Regions from separate parts of the Desulfosarcina variabilis str. Montpellier genome, predicted to be linked through region 1. Evidence: riboswitches for the same ligand, from Rfam matches in the RefSeq annotation. Region 1 holds a riboswitch; each other region holds the start of a gene.
What was found. Region 1 has a riboswitch for cobalamin ahead of Dvar_RS37910 (hypothetical protein). Riboswitches for the same ligand answer to the same signal wherever they lie in the genome.
Positions count from the first base shown of each region.

Region 1 (3,134 bases):
GAGGCCAAAGGCTTGACATTTTAACGGCGGCATGCACAAAAACAAGCTGTCCATTGGCCATGAGACAAATACAACGAAACCCAATAGTTGCATAAATATAGCATTCAACACGATAGGTGCCAACCTTGCCGACCGCATTTAAAATATGATTTCGATCCATGCCAGGTGGCGACCATGTCCGAGGCGGCTATCGCCAAAGCCATGATCAACCCGGCGATCGTCCGTAATCGGCTCAAGATCCGGGCTACCGTTACCAACGCCCGTGCATTTTTAAGGCTTCAGGAAAAACATGAATCCTTTGACGCGTTTATCTGGGCATTTACCGAGGGTCGGGTCATTCACAACCATTGGCGCACTGCCGACGCGGTTCCGGTGACAACCGTGCTTTCCGACACGGTCAGCAAAACCATGAAAAAAGCAGGATTCAGCTTTGCGGGCAGTACCATCTGTTACTCTTTTTTACAGGCCGCCGGGGTGGTCAACGATCACCTGGTAAGTTGCTTCCGGCATAAAGAACTCATGGTATCGTAAGGGCACGGCGCGCCGTGCCCCTACCGGCAGCCCCGGCATCGCCCGGTATTCGATTCCGCACGTCCATCGAATCAATAATATACATGCCAATGTCGAAGGGCCTTTTCTCCAACGCAGCGTCCGTCAAAGTCTGACGAACTCGTAAAATTCGGTTACTCTGTCTGTCTTTGGAAAGAACTTGACAATAAAGGGCCACCGACAATATAAGATGTTACCAGAAAATTAGAGAAATCTCACCGGCATTTCGAAAATGCCTTTCTCAAAAAGTTAGAAAAACCACCGCAATAACAACGCACGCCATGAAGGCAAATTGGTAGCACCCAGCTTTATCGACCGGTTTGCAATAACACTGCGCGATTCCGCAAAATAGCTGTGTTTGCCCCACTTTTGCAACATTGGGGTGACATCTTTTCGAACCGTCGAATAGCGACAGCTTGTCGTGATGCCTAAATTGAAACGCCGGCATCAGGGAGCCTGTTTTGAGACTTTTTCGGTCTTTAAAGGACTTGTGCGATGATCCTTCATTTAAGACTCAATGTTCGTATTGGCAATGCGAATAATTCGGCATATTACCGAGTAAAAGCTCAAAAAAACTACTTGACAACCAAAAGAAAATATCGCTATGGAGTAAAGTTCGTCTATTTTATCAATCAAAGGTGTCCATCAGGACTTAATAGGGAATCCCGTGCAAATCGGGAGTGGTCCCGCCGCTGTGACATCCATGTTTCCGCGAACGCTGGAAACAACGCTGTTGGCCAAGACGCCACTGTTCGATTATTCTCGAACGGGAAGGCGGCCAGTAGTTGGATGAAACCAGAAGACCTGCCTTTGATGAATCGGTAAAACCCAACGTGGAGGATGGTGTTTTACTCAAATATAGTTGTTCGGTTCGGGATAAAAAACGGTATCCCCGCGTTTTAACAGGCGCGGGGATTTTTTTTGGGGAGAACATTGAGATGAAAATTTGTATCGCGATTGTATTGGCCATGGCCGTTTTTATAGGTGCCCCTGACATCAGCCTTGCCGACAGCACCGTACCCATTGCTTACTGGAAACTTATGGATGAAGAGCGCTACATCCGTCGTTTTGATCTGGAACGTTTCGACTGGCGAACAATCAGAAAAATTCGCCGTCAGAACATGGATGCCGGCAAGGCGGCCAAGTTTCTGACGATCAATGCGCTGCCCCCTTCAGGCAATATCGGCGATATGCAAAAACTGGATAGGCGTTACCTGGGGCAAGCCAGCATCCTGGTACGCGATCCCAACGGAGACATCTCCCAAGTTCCTTCTATGACCACAGAAGATGACAGCGTCAGCCTTCCCAAAGACAAAAAACTTATGGGTCGATACCTACTCGGCGCCCGCATTCCCCTGGGAGAACGTGACGTGGACGCCGACGGTATCAACGAATCCGTCTTTCTTTGCGCCAAACACATAGTCGTTCATCGCAGGCATGGCGGCCGAATGGGACGCGCCTCGGTGGTTTTTTTCGACGATGGCGAGAAGATGCCCCTTGAAATCGGACCGGCCATCAATACGGCCAAATCTAAATTTGGCGGCAGCATGCAGATGCCTCACAACACCTATGAAATGATGGTCAAATACCAGGGCCGCCCCCTGCCTGGGGCAACCGTCACGGTAACCACCGAAGGCAGCCAGTGGGGGAAAACCGTTGTAACCGACAAGGCCGGCAAATTCGAAATCATGCCTACCGATGATCGATTTTCCCAGCACGAATGGCAAAATTACCTCTACACAGCGACCCACCACGATCGTGAGAAGAACACCTACTACGTCGCAACCCTGCCCACGGTTGTTTATCGGAACCAGCCTGAATGGCGATCCAAGGCCATGGGATTTGCCTTCTGGTCTATCATCGGCACCGGCGTTACGCTGCTGATGGTGGCCGGCCTGACCCGCCGACGCCGGCGCCGGGACCGTCAAGCCTTGATCGTATTTGAAAATCACAAAATTCAAAAGGATCTGCCATGAAAATATCCACCCTGCGCTGGACCATCCTGACCGCCGCCTTTGTCATCCTGCTCTTTGGCGCCTACGGCGGATTATATTTTGGTTATTTTCTGCCGACTTTTTCCTGTTGCTGGGTGCGCGCCCGGGCCGGTACCTGCTTCATGCTGACCCTGCAACGGACCCTGGGCCTGTTCACCTGGGAAAGCATGTTCATTTTACTGATTCAGTTTATCTACTTCTCGCTTTTAGTCATCATCATCGGCCGGGCCTGGTGCGGCTGGGTGTGCCCGCTGGGGTTCGTCCAGGACCTGCTCGACCGCCTGAGGCAGGCTGCCGGCCTGGGATATGTGCGTTTCTCTGAAAAACTGCGCCGCAGCCTGGCCTGGATCAAATGGGCCTTTCTCGCGGTCGCCCTACTCCTGCCTTTATGGGTGGCCTTTCCGGTGATGTGCCCGGCCGTGGCCCTGGGGCTGCAGATTCCGTTCTGCCAGCTTTGCCCGGGCAAGTATATCCTGCCGCTATGCGTGGGCAACCCGGACCGGATATCAGTCAACTATGAGAATGGCACGCATGTGGTGATGTCCATTTTAGGATTGGGTTTTTCCATCGTGGCCCTTCTCGGAGCATTGA
Region 1 covers NZ_CP159846.1:8,396,829-8,399,962, forward strand. Annotated here, with positions in the region: gene Dvar_RS37905 (DNA-3-methyladenine glycosylase I) at 88-531, shown strand; cobalamin riboswitch at 1,169-1,376, shown strand; gene Dvar_RS37910 (hypothetical protein) at 1,488-2,525, shown strand; gene Dvar_RS37915 (4Fe-4S binding protein) at 2,522-3,134, shown strand, end outside.

Region 2 (3,134 bases), 2.4 Mb from region 1:
TATTTGAAATATGGTAATCTTTTAAAAGTGAAATTGGTTTGGTAACATGTCTGAATGCGTCAATAAACTCTATCATATCCGGCGATACTTCAGCAGTCTTACCAGATAAAAAATGAATAATCCTGTGTCTATTTGAATTTCTTTCAACCTTAAGTTGCCGCGAATGGATAAGTGGTTTTTCAAGAATTTTTTTGTCAGACGTTGAAATGTTGGAAACTGTATGCGTTGACTTTTGTATTGCAAGAGTTCGTAAATACTTATCAAATGCTGATTTTGCTACCTTATATTCTATTTCAGGACTGCACAATGCCCCGTTATCATAAGGTTTTATCCCTTTTAAATTTCCTGCAAAAGCACTTTTCAATTTGCCTTTGCGGTAACTTGGTTGAACAAAATTTAACTTTTCTTTCATATCAATAATATGCTGGGACATTCTATAATCCTCATTTCAACAAAGATAATATGGTAGTCCTTCGCATGTAGAGGTCATACCTGCGAAACCTTATTTCTAAGCTCATTGTTATAGTGGTGAATAAATTCCAGGATCGCCCCAATGTGATTCTCTTTATTTTGAAAATAAAAACGTTTTTCGGAAGAGACGTGAGGCATGTTACCTCCCGGTACAATTGAATCTTTCGATAGAACTCGTTTTTCCACTATTTATGCTAACGGGTTGATGCCTTTTATCAATGACAATTTCTTCTAAAGGCATCTCACAAGAGCTGTTGGTTTAGGCTTAGTTTAATAGAATAGTAACTTCGAAGAACTAATCTATAGAACAGACGGCCGTTTAATGAAAATAACACACGAAAGTAAGGAAAACGCAGTATTGAGGACAAGTCAGAAAGTAGAAAGCAAGACAATACTTAAAAAAGTATACTGCTAATGTTTAGTTTCTCATTTACAAATAATTCATTTTCTCAAGAAGAGCTAAATAACAAGAACCCCGAACTACTATAATTATGAAGTGGTTTGAGATCTTTTTCTTCTTTAGAAGCTATCCATTAAATGTTAGGAATTCAGAAATCCTGGTCATTTCCTATATCGATCAGGCAGGTTTTCTGACTTTTGGATCATTATGCCGGTTGACTGGAAACCAAATCCGGAGCTAGAACAAGATCATGAACATTTCCTTCGGTCAGACAAATACGCAAAGGATTTCCCAATGCGTCTACAAAAGCATGGACTTTAGCTGTCAGGCACCCGCGCTTCGACCGAATTCCTGATTGAAGTGCCACCTTTTGCCCCGGTCCCATCCTGGTGGACCTTTGCATGGGAATCGTCGATCATGATCGATTCTAAGTCGGCATCCTTCGATACCACCAAGAGGATGTCATCCCAAATGGCCAATTTGGCCCACATGGCAAACCGTTTGTAAACGGTCTGCCATGGACCGAACGATTCAGGCCAATCGCCCCAAAAAGCTCCTTTTTTTTACGCACCAGCAAGGGGGCCTATAATTTTCAATTTCTCATCTGATATCTCATGACTACTCATGCTGAGAATATCAACATAACTGATTAAAAATGTTAAGGCTTTTTTAGAAATAGCCCCTATATTTATGGATAAAACATTAAAAATGCAGTATTGAAGACGGCTCAGAGGAAATAAAACTAATAGAATGTCATTTAAGAGATACTGCAATTTAACTTCTTTGTTAGCTTTTCACCTATCAATTCTCTATGAAAAATGAGACAAACCAAAAAAATCTCGAACTACAATAATTATAATTATAAATAGTACGAGATATCCAGCACTCCTCAATAATAAAATAGTGAAAATGAGGAATGAAGACATCCACGCGAGACATTCCCTATATCGATCAGGCAGGTCTTCTGACTTTCGGATCATCCTACCGGCTGCGCCTTCCCAGCCTTAACGACCAGTGGCGTCCTGCAGCTTTCGTCCCCGATCACAGCGGCGGGTCCATCCCCGATTCTCACAGGGTTCTCTTTTATGCTTTAAAAAAGCGCCTGATCAAATATTGTTAGATAAGAGACAAATGTTAAAATGTTAAGAGACGATTTTGAAAATTACCTTAATACGAAATTAAATGAGAAGAAAAATTTATTGATAACGTACATTCAGCACCCCAACGGACACCTATTTGACTAATTTTTATGTTCTTTAGGGGGCGGTAAACACGTCTGCAGTGACGCCCAGCGCCTTCAAATACTCCAGCTGGAATGATTTTAAAGGTTTTGCCAACTGCCTGTGGTTGCCGATGGTGATGACCATGATGGAAGTAAACTTGGTAGTCATCATGAAAGCGGTCGGTTTTCGGGTTTTCCGGCGAACCCAGCCGGGCAGTTCACAATCGTTGGTTTCGACATATTGGCGCATGGAACGCTCCATCAAGCGCCAAATCAAAAGAGAGATCAACAACACCAGACCCAATACTTCGATCCTACGGGCCTTCTTCAAAAAGATACTGTTTACGATGGCAGGATCTTTCAGAAAGCTGAAGTTTTGCTCAATACCAATTTGGCTTTTGTACAACGAAAGCAGCGCTTCGGCGGGCCAAGCCGCCTGCTGATCCAAAAGGTTGGTCAACAGGACAAAACAACCGGCTTCTTCCCTGATAGGGGCGACCTTGTCCGGGGCTTCGGTAACGGTTGTTGTCACACAATATTCATAGCGCAAGACCTTTCTGGGTTTGTCGAGGGCAGGCCGGCCGCGACCATATTTGGGCATTTCTTGAACATCCGTCTGAAGGTGGTGGTAACTGGGGTCGGATTGCCGGATCAGTCTGTCTGCCGCGGCCTGAGCATCTGCTCGGCAATAGTACACGGTATCCGTGACTTTCTTGCAGTCGGTGTCGAGTTTTTTGCGGTCCTGCTTAAGCATGCGGTCGATACGTTTGTGACGCCTTTTGTCATGAGCGCTGGAATGGACGACGATTGCCCGGTAGGGTTTCCCATAAAGCTCCACGGTACCGTCATAGGCCCGGTAGTGAGCAACGGGTCGATTGGGACGATCGTGTTCTTCAGCCAGAGGACCGATATCGATCCAGTCATCTTCGAGCACGGCTTCACGAATGATTCGGCTGCATTCGTTGTAGGTCGCCGGCAACCGGGATAAAAACCAAGTCTGGTCACTGCATTTGGCAAGATTGTTCTCGGTGACGAAGGCTG
Region 2 covers NZ_CP159846.1:1,172,534-1,175,667, forward strand. Annotated here, with positions in the region: gene Dvar_RS05180 (hypothetical protein) at 1-433, opposite strand, end outside; partial or broken gene Dvar_RS05185 (hypothetical protein) at 1,189-1,419, opposite strand; cobalamin riboswitch at 1,808-1,992, opposite strand; gene Dvar_RS05190 (IS1634 family transposase) at 2,128-3,134, opposite strand, start outside.
Region 2: another riboswitch for cobalamin. It lies ahead of Dvar_RS05185 (hypothetical protein); the one in region 1 lies ahead of Dvar_RS37910 (hypothetical protein).

Region 3 (3,134 bases), 1.3 Mb from region 1:
TGGAACCAGTTGCATGAGCATGGATGTGCCGCACCGCCAGGTGGGTATCGTTATTTCACCGGAAGGGCTTCGCTCCTATTTTGAAGATGACTTGAACGCGATTGATCCGGTGATGCGGGGCATCCTGGAGGAACGGCAGGATGATCTTTTTTACCACCTGCATATGATAACGCCGGCCATGCGTACAGCATTGCAGCAACTACTTGGTTGTCCTTTCGGCGGCATGACCCGTAAGCTTTTCTTTGAGAGCCGGGCCCTGGAACTGATCGCCCATCAACTCCACCAGATTTCGACTGACCGGCATCAACCGTCACCAGACTGGCATCGCCTGCACCCGAACGATCGGAAAAGCACTGAACGGGCCAGGGAACTTCTGGTCAGCAACTTGGAAAACCCGCTGGGGTTGGGACAGCTTGCCAGGGAGGCCGGTATGTCCCATCCGAAACTAAACCGTTGTTTCCGTGAGATATACGGCATGACAGTGTTCCAGTATCTACGCAACGAAAGGCTCAACCGGGCTAGAGAAATGCTTGGCAATGGTCTTAACGTCACCGAGACCGCCTACGCCGTGGGGTACGATAGCCTCAGCCATTTTTCCCAGGCTTTTAAAAAACAGTTCGGCGCCTCTCCCAGCAGGTGCATGGGCACAGGTTCGATGTCGCACCAAATAACCATCGGCTCAGCAATGGTATGAGCACAACCCAGCTTGGCACTCCGCGGCCGACGGCAACTCCCAATCAATTCAGAGTCGATATGCCACCATCAATTGGGAAGGGGGGCATTGAAGCAGGCATGGTTTCTGGTCGAATGGCGGCTGGCGGCGGTGATGCTTCTGCTTTTCTGCATTGCCGCACCTGTCCAGAAGTGGAATATTGCGGCCGCTGAATGATATCCTTGCAGTTCTTTACAAAACTTAAGGTAGAGATGACTGACTGTTGATTCCCTTGTTGCTGGACTGGACATCTGCAGAAAATAAAAATGATTGACATCGGACAATATGAGATGTTTAAACATTAACGTTTTTAATTTCGCAGGTGTTCGTAATAACTGAAGAGGGAATCCCGTTAAAGTCGGGAGCGGACCCGCCGCTGTAACACATATGCTTTGACTGGTTCAAAGCGGGCATCTCGGCAACTCGTGTCACTGTTTGGCAATGCCCAAATGGGAAGGCCGTCGAGATGGATGTGGAGCCAGAAGACCTGCCTGCGGATTGGTTTGGAATTGCTCCCGGGTAAGGAGTTATTTAAACCTATTGTTGCGCCGTCAGGGATTGAATACGGAATCCCCGTTTCCATTGTATTGTGGAAGCGGGGATTTTTCTTTTTGATGAAGTATCAATGTGTTGTTTCTCTCAGAGGCTTCTCACATTCTTGATCGCAAAGGTGCAGTTGATATGGAAACGACGGCAGAACGAATGACCCGCAAACCACTGAGCACCTGGCTGCTGCTGGCCAGTCTCTACATGACCCAGCATTTTGGGTTGGGTTTTTTCTGGATCGCATTGGTGGCGATTATGCGCCGCCAAGGGGTCCCCCTGGAACGGTTGGGGGTAATCTATCTTCTGGGGCTTTTCTGGGTGATCAAGTTCCTGTGGGCGCCCTTGATTGACCGTTATGGCTTCTCCCGGCTCGGCCATTATCGTGGCTGGTTGCTGTTGACCCAGACCGGGATGGTGTTGTGTCTGGTCGTCATCGGCTGCTTCGACATCGCAACGCAATTTAACGCTGTTTTTGCCGGATGCGCCGTATTGGCCTTTTTCTCATCAACCCAGGATATCGCCACTGATGGATTGGCCTGCCGATTGCTTTCCGCAAAAGAGCGCGGCCTGGGCAACGGCATCCAGTCCGCGGGTGGGATGCTCGGCAACCTGTTGGGAGGCGGCGCTGTTTTGATGGCATACCCTCATATCGGATGGAAGGGATGTCTGGCCATCCTGGCATTGGGCACGTCGGTCTCCCTGTTCCAGGTGCTGTGCTTTCGGGAAAAGACATATTCTATTGGTTCCAAAGATAACCACGCGCTGTTGCGCCGATTCTTGAGTTTCTGGCAACTCCCCGGGAACAAACAATGGCTTTTATTGCTGTTAATCTATCCGGTTGGCAGCGCCCTGGCCTATGCCCTGATAACACCGATACTGGTCGACACGGGATGGTCCATGGAGCGTATTGGCATGGTCATGAATGTATTGGGATCCGCCCTTAGCGTGTCAGCCTCTCTTTCCACGGGTTGGCTCCTGCGGCATTGGTCGCGTTTTTCTGTTCTGATCGTTACGGCCATTGCCCAGGTGGTCAGTTTGCTGGCCCTGACATTGCCGCTGATTGGCCCTCCGGATGATTTGCGTATTCATTGTGCGGTGGGTGCGTATTTTCTGATCCAAGGCGCCTTGTCGGCCCTGATGAACACAATGATGATGGATCATGCTTCCCTGACGAGCCCTGCTACCGACTTTACCCTGCAGTATAGCGTGTACTCGCTGGTGATGTTTATCGCGGCGGCCGGCAGCACGGCATTGGCCGGATATCTGGGCTACCTTGCGGTGGTGATGGTGGCTTGCGCGTTTGCATGCCTGGCGCTTGGGCTTTCACTGTATTTCAAGAGGCCTGTGGAAGAAGGGATCGGCCATGTGGCATTGGGGGATGTGTATTGACTGTTGATCGATACGCAAAAAGGTGACTATGTGAATTAAGGAAGCTGCATTTGGAATCGAATTCTGTAAGCATCGGATCATCGGCATGGCCGGAAAATTTAAAGGTTGACAATGCCGACAGTGATTTGTAGTTAGAAAAGTCTAATTATCTTTTACAACTCTTATATCTGCGGACGGCTCTTGGTATGTGTGACGTGAAGATGATTGTGAAGCGCCTCCAGGGGGACTTCAACCGGCAATTTTTATCTCAGATTTTGAAGACCTTATCATCATGTCGAATTGGAAGCAGATCGGATAGTTCAAATGGCCATGCTCGATCATATTCGCTACACCCATAACGACGGCTTATCTTCACCGTCGGCGTTGGTGGATATCAGGCAGGACAATCCGGAGCGTTTTGAGTGTTACTGGAATGGATCCGGTGATCTCGGCGAGTTCCGGATCTCCAGAACCAAAATAAGGCCGGGTTTCGATGTCTGGGCCTGTG
Region 3 covers NZ_CP159846.1:7,138,592-7,141,725, reverse strand. Annotated here, with positions in the region: gene Dvar_RS32260 (helix-turn-helix domain-containing protein) at 1-694, shown strand, start outside; cobalamin riboswitch at 1,016-1,222, shown strand; gene Dvar_RS32255 (MFS transporter) at 1,394-2,647, shown strand; gene Dvar_RS32250 (helix-turn-helix domain-containing protein) at 2,951-3,134, shown strand, end outside.
Region 3: another riboswitch for cobalamin. It lies ahead of Dvar_RS32255 (MFS transporter); the one in region 1 lies ahead of Dvar_RS37910 (hypothetical protein).

Region 4 (3,134 bases), 1.8 Mb from region 1:
CGTCCCCGGCCCGGATAGGAAAAACAGATGTCCTTGAGGTCAATCAAAATAGGGTCGGCATCAGCCATTCCATTCCTCCCAGTAAAATCAGGGTTAGCAGTAGATAACCGGCCCAGATCCGATCGGTGGAGGAGAAGGAAAACTGATGGATGCAGTAGAATTTTCCTTTAAACCCCCGGCACAGCATGGACTGATAGACCCGTTCGGCCCTTGCCAGGGCGCGGACCAGGAGCATGCCGAACAGATAGGCATAGGTTTTATAGGTGTGCAGGTTGGTACCGGGAACAAATCCCCTGACCCGGATGGCCGTGCTAAGCCGCTGGTACTCCTGTTCCAGTACGAACACATAGCGGTAAGCGATCAAGAGCAGGTAGACGATTTTCCGGGGCATGCGCAGCCGGTTCAGTCCATGCCCCAGGGTGGCAATGGACATGGTGGCGATCAGGGCGATAAACACCATCAAAATGGCATTGGATTTGAGTGTGATCCGGGCGGCCAGGAGCAACCCTTCCCGGGAGCAGGCCACTGGCCCCAGAAGAAATGCAGGGGGGGGGGCGAAGGTGATGGGCAGTACGAGGAAAAGCAGAATATTGAAGATGTTGATGGTCGTCAGCCGTTTGGCGACGTCCTTTAGGGGCAGTCCGGACGTCAGTACCAGGATTACGGACAGAGTCAGGCCGGCGAGCAGCGTGGGAAATCCCATGGACACGGCCAGGAGGAACGAAAACAGCGTGGCAAAGACAATCCGCAGACGTGGATCAAGGCGGTGGAGTATGGACTTGCCCTGGGCAAAGGCTTCACTTAGCATGCGTTGCTCGTTTTCGTGATTCAGGCTTTTTTGCGCCGATAGCTAAAGTACGTTCCTTATACGGTGGTGCGGGGCCCGGGGTACCTGAAAATCCAGGCAGTGAATCCGGTTTGACCTTTTTAAGAAATCCGATACAAAATGCAGTCACAATGCCTTCGATTACCATCACGGGAAGGTGGGCGGTTACCACCAGGGTGGCCACCTCAACAAAATGTTCTTCAGTAAAAAGAAGGGAAATCGCGACCATGAGGGCAGTCAGCAGGACTGAAAATGCCCCGCAGGTAAAGGCCGCGACCAGGGCCATACCGGAATCTTTTTTTACTAAGTTGCCGAACAGGTAGTAACAGATAACGGCCGGACCGGCCACATTCAAGGTGTTCACCCCGAGAACGGTAATGCCTCCAAACTGAAAAAACATGGCCTGCAGGGCCAATCCAACCAGGATGGCGGGAAAGGCTCCCCATCCAAGCAGCAGTCCCACGATGCCGTTGAGAAGGAGATGGACACTGGAAGGGCCGATGGGCACGTGGATCAGGGATGCCATGAAAAAGGCCGATGACAGGATGCCCACCTGGGCCATATGGTCATAGTCCAGTTTTTTCAATCCGATAGCAGTGCCTAATACTGTCAGAGCGCCGCCGCTCAAGAGAACCGGTGCCGAAAGCACACCTTCTGATATGTGCATAATCTTTCACTCCATTGATCGGGCTGATCATGTTTATAAACAAAATTGACGAACGCAACAAAGTCAAAACTATGAGGAAGAAAGTGAGAACGGCAAATGCCTTGAAGAAAAGACGCTATGAGCGAATACACAGCCCTTGTACGAAGAAGGACAGGCTGTATCGATTTGCCGGCAAACTTAACTCCCGAAGCTATGACCGGTGTAGGTATTCAGGCAGGTTTTCTGACTTTCCCGCGCTTTCGAGCGCCTTCCCATTTCAGCTTTATGAAACAGTGGCCTGATGCTCGAGGGCGTTCCCGACATTGCCGGGTAGGATCACAGCGGCGGATCCGCCTCCGATTTTCACGGAGTTCCCTGTTGGTTTTGGTTAAAACACCTGAATACATTACCCTTTTGGGGGCTCGGGCCGATCCGGCAGCTGCAGCCGGGCTGAACACCTAAGGATGCAGCGCCGAATCGATTCGCCGACTAATTATTAGAATTGGTCTATTTTGTCAATCTGTTCGCTGGGAACAGGGCTTAAGGGCGCAGGTAAAAAATGATTACCCCATCTTGTTTGCCCTTTTAATTACATCGAAAGCGGGGCGGGATTGACTACTAAAACGGGATCGACCATTTAAATTGGTTTCCCGAGTAAAAGCGATTGCCGATGACATCATAACGACCAGGATCGATCCGACGTTGTGTGCGACGGCTCCCATAATCGGCGATAAAAGGCCTGTTATTCCAAGACAAATGGCAACCAGGTTTATGCCCAGGCTAATGATGACATTGATTTTGATCGTTCGTGTCATTTTCCGGCTTAAACGAATCAGAAACGGCAGTAGCGAGATACGGTCCTTCATCAACACGATGTCGGCGGTGGCAAGGGCCATGTCAGACCCACGCAGGCCCATGGCAACGCCTACCGCCGACGCTTTAAGGGAAGGGGCATCGTTCATGCCGTCGCCGACGAAGACCGTATCAAGGGAATTCGTTTTTTGAATGATTCCCATTTTTGTTTCGGGTTTTAAACGGTAATGGTAATCGGTGATGCCGATCTCATCGGCAACTCGCTTCACAGCGTTTTTTGAATCTCCAGATAGAATGGACATCCGGGTTACCCCCAGTGCCTTGAGTTGACTCACTGTCTCTGCCACATCGGGTCGGACGCGATCGAGCATGGCGATTTCACCGGCATGGTTTCCATCTATTGTAACCTGAACGATGGTTTCACCTGTGGCACTGTCGGTTTTGCCGGCACCCATTGATACAACGCTGCCGTCGACCATGGCGTTGACACCGGAGCCGGGAACAGCGGCCACGTCAATGGCTTTTTTCTTTTCAAGTCCCATTTTGGCCGCTTTTTTCAAAATCGCATGGGCGATGGGATGGGTGCTTCCCTGTTCCACGGCGGCAGCCATCGCCAATAATTTCTCTTGGGTAAATCCGTCCGCCGGCCGGATTGTCGTGATAACCGGTTTACCGGCGGTGAGGGTGCCGGTCTTATCAAAGAAAAAAGATCGGGCCTGGGCGATTTTTTCAAGGTAGCGGCCGCCTTTGATCATCATACCGGATCTGGCTGCCCGGCCCACGGTCGCGACAGTCGCAACCGGACCAGCCAACAAAAACGAGCAGGGGCAGCCCACCACCAATACGGTA
Region 4 covers NZ_CP159846.1:546,799-549,932, forward strand. Annotated here, with positions in the region: gene Dvar_RS02490 (energy-coupling factor ABC transporter ATP-binding protein) at 1-68, opposite strand, end outside; gene cbiQ (cobalt ECF transporter T component CbiQ) at 44-808, opposite strand; gene cbiM (cobalt transporter CbiM) at 798-1,493, opposite strand; cobalamin riboswitch at 1,688-1,888, opposite strand; gene Dvar_RS02505 (heavy metal translocating P-type ATPase) at 2,036-3,134, opposite strand, start outside.
Region 4: another riboswitch for cobalamin. It lies ahead of cbiM (cobalt transporter CbiM); the one in region 1 lies ahead of Dvar_RS37910 (hypothetical protein).